DNA from 3 places in the Salinicoccus sp. ID82-1 genome. Region 1 is predicted to be linked to each of the others. Evidence: riboswitches for the same ligand, from Rfam matches in the RefSeq annotation. Region 1 holds a riboswitch; each other region holds the start of a gene.

Region 1 (6,122 bases):
GGAAAATCCAAAAGAACTATGGAGATGATGTGGAAACCAATCGGAAAATCGAGTTCATAGGCGCAGAGACCAATGTATGCGTACTTGCCAATATCATGATCATCCAGAATATTTTCCCACAGGCTGATATCACCCTCAACAAGGACCTCGTAGCCAGCACCAGTAGAGAGCTGGGCGAGAAAACAATTGATGTCCTATCCAATATGAATGTATTCATTATCGGGAATAATGAACAGCAATAAAAAATCACCTCATTAATGAGGTGATTTTTTTCCTATAACCAGCCTTAACCATTTGATGAACATGGCGATACCGAGCAGCAGTCCGACATATCCCATTACCGGATAGACCGTGCCGACCAGATCCGCAAAACCCGCAAAGCTCAATATATAACCAAGTATAAGCGATACTGGCAGCATTATTTTATAACGCCGGCTGCCAGGACGGCTGAATCGGTTCAGAAATGGATAGAGCATGCCTACCGCCGTATTGTATATGACAAGCAGCATCGCTATTGAAAGCAGAAGTCCAAGTACCGGATGGATTTCATCTGCCAGAAGCAGCATCGGCAGCTCCACATCATTCACTTCATTCATACGTGCCAGCAGACCATTATTGATCAGGAACATGAGCAGGATGATGACGACACTGCCGATGATGCCACCCCATCCCGCCACTTTTCTCGAATCGGAACGTGAACCCATCATGGTCAGGAAACTGAAAGCGACAGCAATAGTAAAACCGCTGTATGTAATGGCGTCCCACCACCATGGTCCCAGCGGTGTTGCTTCAGGCTCGGCATACTGGTCAGCTTCACCAAAAGGTACAGCTGGACTCATAAAATTAATGAAAGCAATGATGACCACAATCGCCAGCAGATAAGGGGTGATGGCTCCCAGCGCCAGTACAATACGGTTGAAATCGAGGTTCAGTGTAATATAGACGGCAATGATTAATATCAGTGAACCCACCCATGGTGCCACACCGAAGCTTTCGTAGAATGTGGATCCGGCACCTGCGAACATGATGACAGCTACACCATAAAGAAAGAATGCAAGGACGACATCAACGATGCGTCCAAAAATATTCCCGAACATGCTCAGAAGCGAGTCGACATGCGACTCTGCTTTAATATCAAATCCTACATCCGCCGTCCATTTTCCTGTAAACAGTACCAATAGCCCCGACAGCAATATGGCAAAGATGCTCATCGTTCCATTATTTGTGAAAAACTGCAGTATTTCCTGCCCCGTGGAGAAACCCGCACCGACGACTACACCGGTGTAGGCAAATCCTATCTTGAGGGCCCGCCTCATATTGGCCACCTTGAATCACTCCAAAATATCTTGAAATTTATTTACCAGAACAACTTCATACTATACATGTGCCACCATGTTGGCAATTGGCAAAAACCGCATAATACCTCCAGCCTCGAATTCTACTCAAGACTCCCTTCCACACGATCATATATGTATTCCGCTTCATGATGCTCAAGACCATAATCATGCATGATGGCATCGATGATCTGCACTCTCGTCAAACCTTCTCTACTGTACTTCATGATACCATCGCGCATTTCTTCCATATGGTCATGGGCGCTTATTCTATCCTTGGTCCGCTTCAACTGGTAGCGGCTGCCGATGAACAGCATCAGTGCGAGCACCATCAGGATGATGATCAGAATATCCACTGGACCACTCCTTTGCTGAAAGTAGCTCAAATTTTAAAATTATTTGACAAATTCACTCCTTCTATAGTAACATAGTTTCTAATTAAATAATTGCTTATCCAGAGTGGTGGAGGGAATGGCCCTGCGAAGCCCGGCAACCTTTTCAGTAAGGTGCTAAATCCAACAGGTAACAACCTGAAAGATGAGTTGACGCGAGAGTCTCCCTTAATCTTTGGGTAGGCTCTTTTTTTATTAATCTATACTTGGAGGAATGTAAAATGGCAGAAGATCACCGTTTCGAAACAAAACAGCTGCATGCTGGACAGGAAGTGGATGCTACTACGAACTCCCGAGCGCTCCCGATCTATCAGACGACATCCTATGTCTTCGATGACACCAAACATGCTGCAGAACTATTCGGTCTGCAGGATGTCGGCAATATATATACACGCATCATGAATCCAACTACAGCAGCGCTCGAAACCCGGGTAGCTGAACTTGAAGGTGGTGTAGCGGGCCTTGGTGTGGCTTCGGGTATGGCAGCCATCACCTATGCAATCCAGGCTGTAGCGAATAGTGGAGACCACATCGTTTCAACAACGAGCCTATATGGTGGTACACATACGCTGTTCACACATACCTTCAAGAAGTTCGGCATCGAAACTTCTCTTGTAGACACTAAAAATCCTGAAGATGTTTCACGTGAAATCAAAGATAATACGAAAGCCATTTTCATTGAAACCATCGGCAACCCGGAAGGAAACGTAGAAGATATACAAGCACTTGCCGATATTGCAGAGAAAAATGGCATTCCGCTGATTGTCGATAACACTTTTGCGACACCTTACCTGTGCAGGCCGATTGAACATGGGGCACATGTAGTGGTCCACTCGGCGACCAAGTTTCTTGGCGGACACGGTACCTCGATCGGTGGCGTAATTGTAGATGGCGGCAACTTCAATTGGGATAATGGCAAATTCCCCGGTCTGACCGAACCGGATGAATCCTATCATGGACTGGTTTTCACAGAAGCATTCGGTCCGGCGGCCTACGCATTCAAAATAAGAACGACGCTTCTCAGGGATACAGGGGCAGCACTGTCACCTTTCAATGCGTTTCTGCTGACACAAGGAATCGAAACGCTTTCCCTCCGCATGGAGAGACACGTGGAAAATGCAGAAAAAGTGGCTGCATTCCTCGAGAGCCACGATAAGGTGGAGTGGGTCGACTATGCGGGACTTGAGTCGAACAGATACTATGCACTCAAAGAAAAATATCTTCCGAAAGGCGCATCCTCCATATTCACCTTCGGTGTGAAAGGCGGCTATGAAGCCGGAAAGACTTTTATCGAATCTCTGGAGCTCTTCTCACTGCTCGCCAATGTGGGAGACGCCAAATCGCTTGTCATCCACCCTGCTTCCACAACGCACTCGCAGCTGAGTGAAGAGCAGCAGCTTACGGGTGGTGTGAAGCCGGAGACCATCCGACTGTCCGTTGGTCTTGAGCACATTGATGATATTCTGGATGATCTCAGGAAAGGGCTGGATGCAATCTAATGCCTATTAAAATTATAGAAGGTCTCCCTGTCAGGGAGCGTCTTCAGAAGGAAAATGTATACACCATAGAAGCGAAGCGGGCGCATACGCAGGATATACGTCCGCTCCGCATACTCATTTTAAATCTTATGCCTAAGAAGGAAGAGACCGAGCTTCATCTGTTGAGGCTGCTTGGAAACTCTCCATTACAGGTGGATATAGACTTTATGTACATGACTACACATCAAAGCAGGAACACGCCGACCAGCCACCTGCAAAAGTACTATCACACTCTGGACGAAGTGCACGACAGGCGTTATGATGGGATGATTGTCACGGGTGCACCTGTCGAAACATTGGACTTTGAACAGGTGAACTATATAGAAGAACTGCGTGAGATCGTCGAGTGGTCCGAGACACATGTGTTTTCCAGGTTTTTCATATGCTGGGGAGCGCAGTTTGCACTGAACCACTATTTCGGCATAGAGAAATCACTGCTCCCAAGCAAACTGTTCGGCATCTTCGACTACGACAATCTGATGCCGACCCATCCATTGATGAGAGGATTCGATGATACGTACCACGTACCTCAATCCCGACATACACAGGTGGACAGGATAGGCATCAAAAATGTCGAGACGATTGATATACTGTCGTCACATCCTACATTCGGACCGGATATACTATGTACTAAAGACCAGCGCAATCTGTTCATATTCGGTCATCTGGAGTATGAACGCAATACACTAAAAAACGAATACGACAGGGATTGCGAGGCCGGCCATGAAATTGCATTGCCCCATAACTACTTCCCGGAAGATGATCCTTCTGCTGATCCCGTGTTCAACTGGAAAAGCCATGGACATCTGCTGTTTGGCAACTGGATCAACGAAACATACCAGAACACCTATTATGATCTGTCGGAACTAGAATAGCCTGCGATATTATCGCAGGCTATTTCTTATATCTTATGGGAGACATTATAATTTTTTAAGTTTTCATGCTGTCGTTTTTTGGAGAGTGCCATGAGATGCCTGAAAAATGAGTCCGCATAGATCTCCAGACTTTGATCCTGCAGTCTTTCTACATTTCTACAAACGACTTGCTCTTCACGTGCTTCGTCAAATACCGGAATATTGTTCATCATTTTATATTCGGCAATATTCTCCGCAATCTGCATCCGTGCTTCAAACAGCGCAATAAGCTCTGCATCCAGTTCATCAATTCTGTGCCTCAATTTTTCATGTGTATTCATGGCCACCCCTCCTTATCTACTGCTGTACGATCTGTTTGCCGGTAGCAGTCTTCTTCTCGATATCAAGCAGCATGTTGATCGTCTGCATCAGTTCACCGAATTCATCCGGCGTCAGACACTGCTGACCATCGCTCCATGCATTTTCAGGTTCTTCATGTACTTCGATCTGCAGTCCGTTTGCCCCTGCCATCACAGCTGCCTTGGCCATGGATGGAATCAGATGTCTTACACCTGCAGCGTGGCTCGGGTCAACAACGATTGGAAGGTGGGACTCTTTCTGGATCACCGGCACTGCCTGGATATCCAGTGTATTTCTGGTTGCAGTCTCGAAAGTGCGGATACCACGCTCACAGAAGATGACGTTATCGTTTCCACCAGCCATGACGTATTCTGCAGACATCAACCATTCCTTCATTGTGGCCGACATGCCACGCTTCAATAGAACAGGCTTGTCCGTCTGTCCGATTGCCTTCAGCAGGTCGAAGTTCTGCATATTGCGCGCACCGACCTGGATGACATCCACCATCTCGACGAAATCATCGATGTAGTCTGTGGACATCAGTTCCGAAACAATCGGCAATCCTGTTTCCTCTTTGACTACGTTAAGGATGCGAAGACCTTCGAGTCCAAGGCCCTGGAAAGCGTATGGCGACGTTCTCGGCTTGAATGCGCCACCTCTGAATGTATTCGCACCTGCCGCTTTAAGCTTTTTGCCAAGTGCGACCATATCATCTTCATTTTCGACTGAACAAGGGCCTGCACATACCATGAAGTTCTCGGCACCTACTTTGACACCATCGATGTCTATTACGCTATCATCCTCATGAAACTGTCTATTTGCTTTCTTATATGGCGCTTGGATACGATGAACCCCCTCGACAATCCTGTATTTTGCGAAATCATTTTCCGTAACAACCGATGTATCACCAATCAGACCGATCACTGTCCGGTTCTTGCCGTCCGAGCGGTTGACTCCAAAACCTGCTCCCTCGATATTATTGACCAGTTCCTGAATTTCCTGTTCCTTGGCATCGTGCGCAACATGAATAATCATAATAAAACCTCCCAGTATATTTGTAAAAATAAAACCGCCACCTATTATATAAATAAGTGGCGGTAGTTTGAATAAAATGATATACCGAGCTCTAGCCACTTATTTATATAAATGGCTAGACATCACAAAATGCTTTAGCCATCACTGATACAAACAGAATTTGTTTTACGTTTGTACGCAATGATGATGGGTACAAACGGTATCAAAAATAGCTAAAGTAAAATCGATTATGTTGTTGTTGTCTGGTAAGTAACATATAATCGCCTCTTTTGAGATGTGTTGAAAGTCATTATAGACCCCTTATATGGCTTTGTCAATACAGAATTGTCAGAAAATCAGAAAATATGCGTTTGCTTTAAAAAACCAATATGTTTATACTACTCTAATATAATGAACGTGGAGGTAGAGTCATGAATATTACCATAGTTGGCCTTGGGAACATAGGTGGGTCGTTTGCCATGTCCTTGAAGGAGAACGCAGCAGAACACGATGTCTATGCGATTGATGTCGATAGCAATGCGTTGCGAAACGCTGAACAGGATGGCATCATTATCAAGGGATATACAGAACCCGAAGAAATATTGCCCAAGACTGATCTGATCATCTTCG
Region 2 (6,122 bases), on a different contig from region 1:
TCAGTTTCGAGGACGTGCACGCAATCGGCGACTCGATGAACGACCTGCCCCTGTTCGAGAGGGCCGGACGATCCACAGCAATGAAGAATGCGCCCGAGCCCATCAAGGAAAAAGCGGATGATATCACTTCACATACATGTGATGAAGGCGGTCTTGAACGCTACCTTATGGAAAGATATCTCGATTAGGGATCCTATTTTACTTTAAGGTACCAGACGTGACCTTCCATCAGCTCTTCAGAAACGATTTCATGACCCCCATCGGTCAGTTTGACGTCCACCGATGCCCCTTTCAGTTCAAGCTTCTGCTTCAGCTGATAGGCTTCCCCCGCTGTCGCCACCATATCGCGGGCGCCGGCTGTCAGCAGTATCTTCTTGCCGAGCAGTTCCGCCTTCTCGGGCACCTCGCCTTTATATGCCGGATGCATCAGCATCGCTCCGGCGACCGGGATTCGATGATTGAACACCAGATGTGCAGCCATGTTGGCACCGTTCGAATAGCCGATGTAGATCGCCTTTTCAAGATCCAGTCCATACTCGTGCGCGAGATGTTCGAGCAGCCCGGAGATCTTTTCTCCTTCGGCGTTCAGGCTCTCCATGTCATGCCCTCTGCCCTGACGCTTGAAAAACCGGACCTGCCCATCATCATCGGCATCACCGCGCAAAGCCAGTATATTTGCTGATCCGTCCACCATTGTGGCAACTTCAAGCAGATCCGTCTCCCTGCCCCCGCTGCCATGGAAAAGGATCAGCGTATTCTGCTTGCCGTTTTTTGCTTTTATGAATAGATGTTCCATTGTCACGTCCTCCTTTATTAGAGTTTACCCTATTACTATAATATACTTGAAGCAATAGACACAGAAGGAGCGATATTTATGACAGTAAAAGGTATCCATCACGTCTCTTCCATCACCAGGGAGATACTCGACAACCACGAATTCTATACGGACATTCTTGGATTGCGACTGGTGAAGAAGACAGTGAACCAGGACGATACAAGCATGTATCACCTCTTTTATGCCGACTACATGGGCACCCCGGGCGCAGATATCACATTCTTTGAAATCGTGAATGCACCGCAGTACCAGTCTGGCACCAACAGCATCTCGAGAACCTATTTCCGGGTACCGACGAGAGAGGCACTCGAATTCTTCAAGGAACGCTTTGCGGATGAAGGCGTCTATCATGAAGGCATCATCGAGCAGTTTGGCAGGACCATCATGAAATTCGAAGATAACGAAAGGCAGCGGCTTGCGCTGATTGTCGAACAGAGTGATGAACACACTACGCCGAATGACCATCCCGAAATACCCAATGAGTATGCCATCACTTCCATCGGTGCCGTCGAAGTGACCGTGCAGTACATCAAGCCGATGGTCCAGTTTCTGGAACTGCTCGGAGGTCGGGTTGAAGGTGAATTCGATGATGATGCTACTGAAGCTGTAGTCAACGTCGGCAACGGCAGCGTGTATGTCATCGAACAGCGTAACAGCCAGCTGGAAAAGGAAGGCTATGGCAGTGTCCATCATTTCTCCCTGCGTGTGGATGATGAGGATGCCCTGCTTGAAATGAAGCAGAAGGTCGATCAGGAAAACTGGCGGAATTCCGGCATCGTCGACCGTCACTACTTCAAAGCACTCTATATTACTACGGTGGGCAATATTACAGTCGAAATCTCCACGGACGGTCCAGGCTTCGATGTTGATGAACCTGTGGAATCACTGGGAGAGAATCTGTCCCTGCCACCAAAATTCGAAGAGCAGCGCGACTTCATTGAAACATATCTGATTCCGATCAGATGATGGAGATTGAAATGCCCGACTGTATTGTTTGTCGTTTTTCAGGGTAGCCACTTAAAAAGGAAGGTGAGACTCATGAAATATGATGCCAAAGAAATTACAGCATTTTTTCAGACACTCGACCGCAGCAGGTTTATGGACCGGCATAAGGAACAGGCGGAAATGGATATGCCTTTCTCCATCGGTCATGGTCAGACGATATCCCAGCCTTCCCTCGTACTTGCAATGACCATCCGCCTCGAGCTTGGAACAGACCAAAGGGTGCTTGAGATCGGAACCGGCTCCGGCTTCCAGACAGCACTTCTCGCCAAGTTTTCAAATGAAGTGTATACCGTTGAAAGAATCAGAGCACTTCATGAAAGTGCCAAAGAAAAACTGGCGGCAGAGGGATTTTCCAATATCCACTTCCACTATGGTGATGGCAATCTCGGCTGGGAGGAACATGCGCCCTATGACCGGATCATGGTGACTGCGGCCGCCAAGGAACTCCCCGCTGCCCTCGTCCGTCAGCTCTCACCCGGTGGAAAGATGATCATTCCCATCGGTGATACTTTCGCCCAGGACCTCCAGCTGGTCGAAAAGGATCCACATGGCAAAATTCGGACTTCATCCATCGAGCAGGTAAGATTTGTCGGAATGAAGGACGACAAGGCCTGAGGGCTTTGTAGCAAGTGGATAAAAGCAAACCTCATCCTGTGGATGAGGTTATAGACTGTAGACAAAGTCATTATAAAATGACATGTCTTCAGTCTTTTTTTTGGGATTGGGCGGGGTGGGGTGGGGTGATGGCATCAACTCACCATCGTAGGCGGTGCCATGGCAAGTTAGGAGATTAATTCACCATCGCGGGCGGTGCCATGGCAAGTTGGAGGGCCAACCTCATTCCCACTCGCCCACCCCCAACAAACCTGAAACGCCATTGACGATGACCGAGTTTTCATTCACTTTCTCGACTTTGCCTCTCATATCATCAAATTCCACGATATTTCCGACTTTCGCTGCTCTTATTTCTACTTCCTCAAACCTCATTCTGTGGATGAGGTTTTTAACTGCCATCGATTATTTCGATGCAGAAACCGATGTCTTTGTCACCGCTTCAAGCTCGCTTTTCAGGAACTTTGCAAGTTCAAGCATGCCGAACTGGCCCGCTTCCGCTTCTGCATCGCTGTTATAGTTTGTATTCGTATTGATATCGTAAGTGTAGATGTTTCCTGCCTCATCCTGGATGAATTCGATGCCTGCGACCTGGATGTCATTGGATTTCAGGACCTGCCTGTATTTCTCGAGTACAGGGTGGTCGAAGTCCTGGACGATTCTGAACTTCGGCGTCTCGGCAGGTGCACTGTCTGCCGGGCAGAACAGATCCTCGATCGAGCATGTATCTGCAGGGCATAGTTCAAACCCTTCCGACGTATCGACACGGACGGCATAGACAAATTCACCGCCAACAAACTCACAGCGCGTAATGAAGGATTCCGGAGACTTGATGTAGTCCTGGAGCAGCGTCACGCCATCGACCGGCGCCTCGAACGCATCACTCTCTACATATCTTTCGAGTACCTCGATGGAATCGAACAGCTGGACACCAAGACCCTTTCCAGCACGGTTGTGCTTTGTGATGAAGGACTGACCTTCGAACTGCCTTGCAGCTTCAAGTATCTGGTCCTTTCCGACTGCAGCGACGGTTTTCGGTGTCTTTACACCATGCTCCTCGAGTTCCAGGTACTGCAGCACCTTGCTCACCTCAAGCTGAAGTGCCCGGCTGCCATTGATGACCGTACGACCATGATGCTCAAGCCATGCCAATACAGCATTGGAAAGTTCAGGTGCATAGCGGTTGCCGCGTGTATGTGACGAGGCACTCATCCTGTTGTAGAAGATGCCTTCAGGCGGTGTGGCTGTCAGATCCACCGTACCTTGAGACAGCTGCCAGTCCTCATAGGGCAGCCCCAGTTCATCGAGACGTCTGAAAAGATGTTCTGTCCATTCCGGATTTTCATGCAGTACATATATTTTAGCCATAGTCATTCCTCCTGCTTTGTCTATCTCCTACTGCTCGCAACTCTATCCTTTCCATCACCTGTTCCGCAACCGCTTAACCATCTATAAAAATAGAAGCCCTTTTCGGATAAGAAAAGAGCTTCCTGCAATTCATCTCTTCTCATCTTCCAGGCGTGCACCTGATGGAATTGGCACAGTGTTCAAAGAACCCGCTGCCGAAGCGTCATAGGGCCATCTCCCTCAGCTTCTCTGGATAAGAATTAAATTCATATTAAATTAGTAGGTTAATGGATATGATAAAGCAGAAAGAATTATCTGTCAATAGTTCAGCTTCTATAATAATACACTACGAGCTGTGTCCGGTCGCGCAGTTCGAGTTTGTTGAGCATCTGGGAAATGTAGTTCCTGACCGTCCCCTCGCTCAGGTACAGTTTTTCTGAAATCTCCTTGTTGCTGAGTCCTTCTGCAACAAGCTCCAGTATTTCACACTCCCGCTTTGATAGTGCCTCCATCGCCTTGAAATGGGATTTCGTCGCCATGCTTTTTACAATATCGCTGTCAAATACCATGTTGCCGGAAGCGACTGCCTGGATAGCAGGAAGAATGCCCTTGAAATTATCCTTCAAAAGATACCCCTTGCAGCCGATCTTCAGTGCTTCATGGATGTACGCATCATCTTTGAAAGTCGTGATCAGGAGAATATTGGCATCCGCCCACTGCTCAAGTATTTTTCGGCTCGCTTCCAGCCCTGTTACACCATCCATTCTGATATCCGTCATAAGTAGATCGGGCTGATACTGTCTATACAGCTCAATCGCCTCCTCCCCGCTACGGCCCGTTGCGGCAACGGTATAGCCGGAACCTTCGAGAATGGTACTGAGAGCGCTGACCACCAGTGCATCATCATCCACTATGATTATGTTCATCTCTCTCCCCCTCCTTATATAATGTGATGTGGATTGAAAACCCGCCCTCATGGAATGTATTGAAGATGCCGTTGTACTTCCCGACCACTTCCTGCATGGCAAGCAACCCCATCCCCTTCTTCACTGCAGGACGTTCCGACCCGTCATCTTTAATGGAGATTATGATGACATCCTTCTGTTCCCTGATTGCGATTCTGACGTTCTCGGCATCCGAATGCTTTCTGATGTTGGTCAGCGATTCCTTGATGATGCTCAATATATCCATCTTCATTTCATGGTCGAGAGCGGAAGTGACGTCATATCTCAGTCGTATGTGATACCGGTCCATCTCCTTGATGTAGTCACTGATCCTTGCCTCAAGGTCAATCGAGGTTTCATACAGCTGATGGATGCTTGTCCGTATATCGTCCATGCCGCCCTTCAGACGCTCCTGCAGCAGTTGAAGAGACTGCTTTATCTTTGCTTCATCCTTTATGTATTGGAGGGATTCTATCAGCAGGATGCTTGTACTGAGTGAGTGGCCGAGCGCGTCATGCATTTCCCGTGCGATACGGTTGCGCTCATTAAGCCCCGCCATATGAACATCCTTCTCGTGATTTTTAAGCAGTTCATTATGCTGCCGTCTAAGCAGCAGGTTGTCGCTCGTCAGCTGATCCCTTATTTTCCGGTTCTCCCTTTCATATGAATCAAGCCTTGCCCTCAGATAGCTCATGTAGAGGACGAAGAGTGCAATCATCAGTAGGATGACCTCCGCTTCGATGAAAAGGAGGACCAGCGTGGCGAAGGCAATACCTCCATATCTTACTGCGACCACCAGTGTGAACAGCGGCATATAGAATATCCACTCTGTGCTTGCGAAGATGAAGACCAGATAGACTGCTGATACGGCAAGCACACTGTAGCGGTATTCAAACACATCCACAATGAAGAACAGGATGAAGGCAAGCAGCGCGATCACGAGGCTCGGCTCGTCAATGGTGATGAAGTAGTACGCCGTGAGAATAAAATAAAGAACCATCTTTTCCATTACATTTATCAGGCCAGCCACCCCCATTCATGACAGATGTCATGTGCAGTCATTATTCTATACACTAACGCAGAACTTAATAACAGTATAAACTGAAAGCATCAATCAATACAGGGGGATATTGCCATGATCAGAATGGAGAACGTCGTCAAAAGATATAATGAGCTGATCGCACTGGACCATTTTTCTTTTGCAGCAAAAGAAGGAGAAATCATCGGACTGCTCGGTCCGAATGGATGCGGCAAGACGACTGCAATCAACTGCATGCTGTCACTACTTACTTTCGACAAAGGAGAAATCGAGATATTCGGCCAGCAGGTGCATCCGAACAACAATGCGGTCAAAAGCCGAATCGGCATCGTACCCCAGG
Region 3 (6,122 bases), on a different contig from region 1:
GAATGCGGCGGTTGTTAAAAGGAAGGACGCCAAGTGGGGCGAAGTGCCCATCCTGCTGATAGAAGAGAGGACAGGAATGGCAATAGAAGACGATGACATCATGGGTCATCTGAACGGGCTTCTTGCACGATATAAACTGCCGAAAGAGATCCACCGGATGCCGCGCATCGTGATGACCTCGACCGGTAAAGTTTCAAGAGCACAGAATCAGAAAGTCTACGATGCAAAAAAGAAACAGTGATTCGGTGATCACTGCTTCTTTTCATAATTGTCCGGATTGAGAGGCACAGGATCGTACCCGCCGGGATGGAATGGGTGGCATTTAAGAATGCGCCTGGCTGCCAGATAGCCGCCCTTGAAGGCACCATGTTCCTGTACAGCTTCTATACCGTAGTTGGAGCATGTCGGATTGAACCGGCAGCTCGGTGGAAACATGGGGGAGATCGCTTTCTGATAGAAGCGCATCAGCCATAGAAGGATTGTTTTCATATAATCACCGCTCCAGCATTTAATACTATTATGATATAGGGTACACTGGATTTAAGCAAATTTGGAGATGATAGCATGCTTCGATTCAAAGACCATAAAGGCAGGAAGGTCACGTTGGAACTCGGCTCTGATGCACCACCTGGTCACATACTCTGCATCTGCAGAATGGATGGAAAATATCTGCTGACCGATCATAGAACCCGCGGAATAGAGTTCCCGGGCGGCAAGATCGAAGCAGGAGAAAGTCCCGAGGAAGCGCTGCACAGGGAAGTGTTCGAAGAGACGGGCGCGAGCCTTGATGCAGTCAAATACATCGGTGCGTATACTGTGCATGACGCAAAACCATTTGTTAAGGCTGTATTCTTTGCTGAAGTGAAGGATATATTCTTCATATGCGAATACAGCGAAACACACGGACCGGTCATCTACAGGACAATCGAGGAGATTCCGGAAGACAGGAGAAGCTTCCTGCTGGATGATGCCTGCATCGACTACTTGTATCAGATGAGCAGGAATGACGAATTTTTCAAATAAATGCGCCGGATATCAAATAGGATATCCGGCGCATTATTTTTATTCATCTAGAGTTTGAAGCCGCCTGTTTCAGCAATGCCTTCGGATTCAGCTCCGAACTTCTTGAAGTTTTCTATGAATGATTCTTTCAATTTATGGGCTTTTTCGTCATATGCTTCTTCGGAAACCCATGTATTGCGAGGGTTCAGAATTTCCTTTGGGACACCGGTAACGAAAGCCGGAATGCTCAGTCCGAACACGGAATCCTCTTCAAATGCATTGAGGGCGAGTTCTCCACTGATGGCTCTTCTTACCATGGAACGTGTATATTTAAGGTCCATGCGTTTGCCGACACCATATTCTCCACCGCTCCAGCCGGTGTTGACCAGATATACATCCACGCCATGCTCATCAATCAGATCGCCGAGCATGTTTGCATAGGTCGTTGCATGCAGTGGTAGGAAAGGGGAGCCGAAGCATGTTGAAAATACAGGCTGTGGTGACGTGATTCCGCGTTCCGTACCGGCAAGCTTCGATGTGAATCCGCTCAGGAAGTGGTACATCGCCTGTTCTTTGGTCAGCTTCGAAATCGGCGGGAGCACACCGAATGCATCTGCAGTCAGGAAGATGATTGTTGTCGGGTGTCCGGCTACGGATGGTATGCGTGCGTTGTCTATATGGTCGATCGGGTAGGCTGCACGTGTATTCTCAGTCAGCGACCCATCATCATAGTCCGGTACGCCTGCTTCATCCATGACGACATTTTCAAGTACAGAACCGAATTTGATGGCTTTGAAGATTTCGGGTTCCTTTTCGGGGGAAAGGTTGATCGTTTTTGCATAGCATCCGCCTTCGATATTGAAGACCCCGTCTTCATTCCAGCCGTGCTCGTCATCACCTATGAGTTCCCTTTGGGAATCGGCGGAAAGCGTCGTCTTGCCTGTGCCGGAAAGTCCGAAGAAAAGGGCGACGTCCTTGTTTTCTCCAACATTGGCGGAGCAGTGCATGCTCATGACACCCTGTTCGGGGAGGAGATAGTTCATGATGGAGAAGATGGATTTCTTCATTTCACCAGCATATTCGGTACCACCGATCAGTATGATGCCTTTCTCGAGTGAAACGATGATGAAAGCTTCCGATCCCGTCCCGTCAGTCGATGGGTCCGCTTTGAAAGTCGGCGCAGATACGATAGTGAACTGTGATTCGATATCAAGCGCCTCTTCCTTCGTTTCAGGTCGGATGAACATCGTACGTGCAAACATATTGTGCCAGCTGAACTCATTCACTACACTGAGATTGAGACGCGTCTTCTCATCCGCACCCGCATAGCCATTGAAAACAAAGATTTCTTCCTTTGATCCAAGGTGATCGATGACCTTCTCGAACAGGTTATCGAAAACTTCCTGTGAAATCGGCTGATTGACTTCTCCCCAGTCCACTTTGTTCTCGGATACTGCATCTTTGACAATGAAACGGTCTTTGGGGCTGCGACCGGTGTACTTGCCTGTCTCGGCACGCAAAGCACCTGTTTCCGTCAGTTTGCCTTCTTTTCTTTTCAAGGATTTTTCGACGAGTTGAGACACAGAAAGTTGGAAATGCGATGATTCTTTGGATACCAGATTCTGTATGAGTTCTGAGTGGTTTGTCATAATTTTTGCCCCCATTTTTATGTATTTAGCAAAGTAAATGATACTTTCACGAATTAGTATAACACATTGATAAATGTCGTAACATAATATTTACAAAATAATATCGCCTTGATTTGAATGCAATCATATAGTATATTATAGGGAAGTTATCTCTTATCAAGAGCCGGTGGAGGGAACATACCCGACGAAGCCCAGCAACCTCTTTTCTATAAAGAAAGGTGCTAAAGGATGCAGAAGTTATTCTGATCGATAAGGGGAAGAGCGAAGCCTTTTCTCGTATTATTGAGAAAAGGCTTTATTTTTTGGTAGCAGGAGATAGCTAATAATCATAAAGGAGAAATATTCAATGGCAGAACGCAGACTTTTCACTTCCGAATCCGTAACGGAAGGACATCCGGATAAGATTGCAGATCAGATTTCAGACGCCATTCTGGATGAAATACTAAAAGGGGACCAGCACGCAAGAGTTGCCTGTGAGACAGTTGTCAACACTGGTATGGCAATGATCGTTGGAGAGATAAGTACAAATACTTACGTCGATATCCCCAAAATAGTGAGGGAGACTGTCAAGGAGATCGGATATACCCGTGCCAAATACGGCTATGATTACAAGACGATGTCCGTATTGACGGGTATAGATGAACAGTCTTCGGATATTGCGCAAGGCGTGAATAATGCTGTCGAAACAAGGGAGACGGAAGCCGTTTCAACTGGTGCCGGCGACCAGGGGCTCATGTTCGGTTTCGCCTGCGACGAAACGGAGGAACTGATGCCACTGCCGATCTCATTGGCCCATAAATTATCAAGACGTCTGACACAGGTCAGAAAAGATGGAATCATCGACTACTTGAGACCGGACGGGAAGACGCAGGTCACTGTTGAGTATGACGAAAATAATGCAGTCAAAAGAGTGGATACCATCGTCATTTCATCACAGCACCATGAAGAAGTCGAAACGAAGACGCTCCAGGAGGACCTGATCACCCACGTCATCCAGGAAGTGGTGCCGGCAGAACTTCTTGATGAAAATACACGCTATATCATCAACCCGACAGGGCGTTTTGTCATCGGTGGACCTCAAGGAGATGCAGGATTGACCGGCAGGAAAATAATTGTAGATACCTACGGTGGTTATGCCCGCCATGGCGGTGGTGCTTTCAGCGGCAAGGACCCGACCAAGGTCGACCGTTCTGCAGCATATGCCGCACGTTATATTGCCAAAAACATAGTGGCAGCCGAAATTGCTTCCACATGCGAAATACAGCTTGCATATGCAATCGGAGTCAGTGAACCTGTGTCCATATCCGTGGATACTTTCGGTACTTCAGACTATAAGGAATCGGATATTGTCAATGTCATCCGTAGAACATTCAATCTATCTCCGGACGGCATCATAGAGATGCTTGATCTGCGCCGTCCAATCTATAAGAATACTGCAAGCTACGGCCACTTCGGCAGAGAAGACCATGATTTCCCCTGGGAAAGACTGGATAAGGCAGCCCGATTGAAAGAGGCGCTCTCAAGTCTCAAAGTAAACTAAAAAAAGTCCCGGACATTTGTCCGGGACTTTATATTGGATAAGAATTACTCTGACTCTTCAGATGTCTCTTCTTCCATTGTCATTTCTTCAGTAGTTTCCTCTTCCATTGTCTCTTCTTCCATAGTGCCTTCTTCTGTAGTTGCTTCTTCAGTGGATTCTTCACTACCGCCTCCGCCACATGCACCGAGTACGAGCACTGAAGCAAAGCCGCCTGCCATTAGATACTTTTTGAGTTCCATGATTATTCCTCCTAGTTTTTTAACTATAGGTTAATTGATGACACTCGCTATCTCTCTATCTATCTAGCAAGTTAATAACTTATTACCCATACGAAAAATAATAAAACATGCTGAAACCTATAAATTTTAATTAAGACCAAAAAAAATCACAATAATGGAAGTGGTACCAAATAGCGCTTACAAAAAATAATGAAAAAGCTTGGGGACATTTCCATCAAATTATTTGTTTTTGACCGTAAATGTATATTATTTTGATATAATGAACAAAGCTTCAAGCAAAACAGCTATTCTAATATGGAAGGATTTGAAACAAGGCATGAATACGGAAATCTTTACAGACCCGATTTTTATTGCACTGGCTGCACTGCTGCTCATTATTGCCATTGCTTTCCTGGTCTATTATTTAAAGCATAGAAATAAAGTCGATGCGCTTCAGAAGGACTATGCAAAAGAAAAGGAAAATCTGGTTGAAAAGTATGAATCGGATAATGAAACGCAGCGGCTGGAGCATAAAAAGGAAGTATCCACGCTGAATGAAAAATATCATGATGAAACAACACTGCTCAACAACAAGCTTTCAAGCCTTCGCCAGTTTACAGTGGACAAGGGGGAATATCTTACGGATCTGTCCCTGATCCAGCTGAAGGACCGCCTCGTTCGTAATGAAAAGATCAGGGAGACGGACATGTACATTCTGTCGAACGTCTATCTGCCATCCAGAAACTATACGAATACAAGAAAGATCGACCACCTGGTACTCACACGTACAGGCCTCTATCTGATCGATTCCAAGTACTGGAAAGGGCATATTCTTCACGGTGTGAGCGAAAGCAATTTCGAGGCGCTACCATACGTCGAGTCCTTCTTTGATCTGCTCGACCTGGACAAGTCCAAGGAACAGACCCTGATCTTCGAGAAAGACGATGAAAAGAACGTCTCGGTCAACTATTATAATGATACAATCGAAGAAACCAAAATTTCTGCAGAAAAGCTGAAGAACATTTTCAAGCTGCAGTATGACGTTGTTCCGATCATCTATTTCAATCCGCAGGATAATGGCAACTATTCGATCTCGAACTATTCCACTGATCCATCTATCAAAGTGCTCGTCGGTGAAGAGGAGCTTGAAAACTTCTTCATGAAGTATGTTTTCCATGGCCGTTTCCAGTATACGGTCAAGGATCTCGACGAGATTGCAGAAGCAATCTTCCAATTGAATCCATAAGCCAATTCTTTGTTTTAATGAAAGAAAAGCCCTATAATTTTTTTATAGGGCTTTTTATCCATTCAAAGGAGGCGTCATGATGTCTGAAGAAATCGTGGTACTGAATCCTGCAACCGGTGAAGAGGTTGATCGGATCAGAAAGGATAGCAAAGAGGATATCGAGAAGAAGATCGACAAGGCACATGAAATGTTCAAGCAGTATAAAAAGAAGAACGCATATGACCGCAGTGCACTGATGGTCAGATGGGCAGCGCTCATCCGGGAGAACAAGGATGAGATTGCCGAACTGATTACGAAGGAAAATGGTAAGCCGATCAAGGAAGCCGCAGGAGAAGTGGAGTATGCGTGCAGTTATATCGACTACTATGCCGAAGAAGGCAAAAGAGTGTACGGACGTACAATTCCCCAGCACGAAGATGATGTGCGGCTCGTTGTGACGAAGCAGCCGATCGGTGTTGTTGCTGCCA

Evidence for each region. A riboswitch is a leader RNA that binds a small molecule or an ion and turns the genes downstream of it on or off. The one in region 1 is predicted to bind S-adenosylmethionine.
Region 2: another riboswitch for S-adenosylmethionine. It lies ahead of J4760_RS07405 (ATP-grasp domain-containing protein); the one in region 1 lies ahead of J4760_RS10615 (O-acetylhomoserine aminocarboxypropyltransferase/cysteine synthase family protein).
Region 3: another riboswitch for S-adenosylmethionine. It lies ahead of metK (methionine adenosyltransferase); the one in region 1 lies ahead of J4760_RS10615 (O-acetylhomoserine aminocarboxypropyltransferase/cysteine synthase family protein).

Annotation. Positions count from the first base shown of each region.
Region 1 covers NZ_JAGFLY010000004.1:147,462-153,583, forward strand. Annotated here, with positions in the region: gene J4760_RS10600 (cysteine hydrolase family protein) at 1-242, shown strand, start outside; gene J4760_RS10605 (YkvI family membrane protein) at 255-1,316, opposite strand; gene J4760_RS10610 (hypothetical protein) at 1,439-1,690, opposite strand; SAM riboswitch class I at 1,782-1,878, shown strand; gene J4760_RS10615 (O-acetylhomoserine aminocarboxypropyltransferase/cysteine synthase family protein) at 1,948-3,225, shown strand; gene J4760_RS10620 (homoserine O-succinyltransferase) at 3,225-4,139, shown strand; gene J4760_RS10625 (chorismate mutase) at 4,166-4,459, opposite strand; gene aroF (3-deoxy-7-phosphoheptulonate synthase) at 4,476-5,513, opposite strand; gene J4760_RS10635 (prephenate dehydrogenase) at 5,924-6,122, shown strand, end outside.
Region 2 covers NZ_JAGFLY010000002.1:402,696-408,817, reverse strand. Annotated here, with positions in the region: gene J4760_RS07430 (HAD-IIB family hydrolase) at 1-188, shown strand, start outside; gene J4760_RS07425 (alpha/beta hydrolase) at 194-796, opposite strand; gene J4760_RS07420 (VOC family protein) at 875-1,801, shown strand; gene J4760_RS07415 (protein-L-isoaspartate(D-aspartate) O-methyltransferase) at 1,874-2,455, shown strand; partial or broken gene J4760_RS07410 (DUF2187 family protein) at 2,717-2,827, opposite strand; gene J4760_RS07405 (ATP-grasp domain-containing protein) at 2,858-3,820, opposite strand; SAM riboswitch class I at 3,957-4,059, opposite strand; gene J4760_RS07400 (response regulator transcription factor) at 4,126-4,725, opposite strand; gene J4760_RS07395 (sensor histidine kinase) at 4,703-5,752, opposite strand; gene J4760_RS07390 (ABC transporter ATP-binding protein) at 5,879-6,122, shown strand, end outside.
Region 3 covers NZ_JAGFLY010000001.1:956,270-962,391, reverse strand. Annotated here, with positions in the region: gene menE (o-succinylbenzoate--CoA ligase) at 1-241, shown strand, start outside; gene yidD (membrane protein insertion efficiency factor YidD) at 250-489, opposite strand; gene J4760_RS04970 (NUDIX domain-containing protein) at 565-1,023, shown strand; gene pckA (phosphoenolpyruvate carboxykinase (ATP)) at 1,071-2,651, opposite strand; SAM riboswitch class I at 2,802-2,907, shown strand; gene metK (methionine adenosyltransferase) at 2,998-4,191, shown strand; gene J4760_RS04955 (hypothetical protein) at 4,236-4,430, opposite strand; gene J4760_RS04950 (nuclease-related domain-containing protein) at 4,747-5,655, shown strand; gene J4760_RS04945 (NAD-dependent succinate-semialdehyde dehydrogenase) at 5,735-6,122, shown strand, end outside.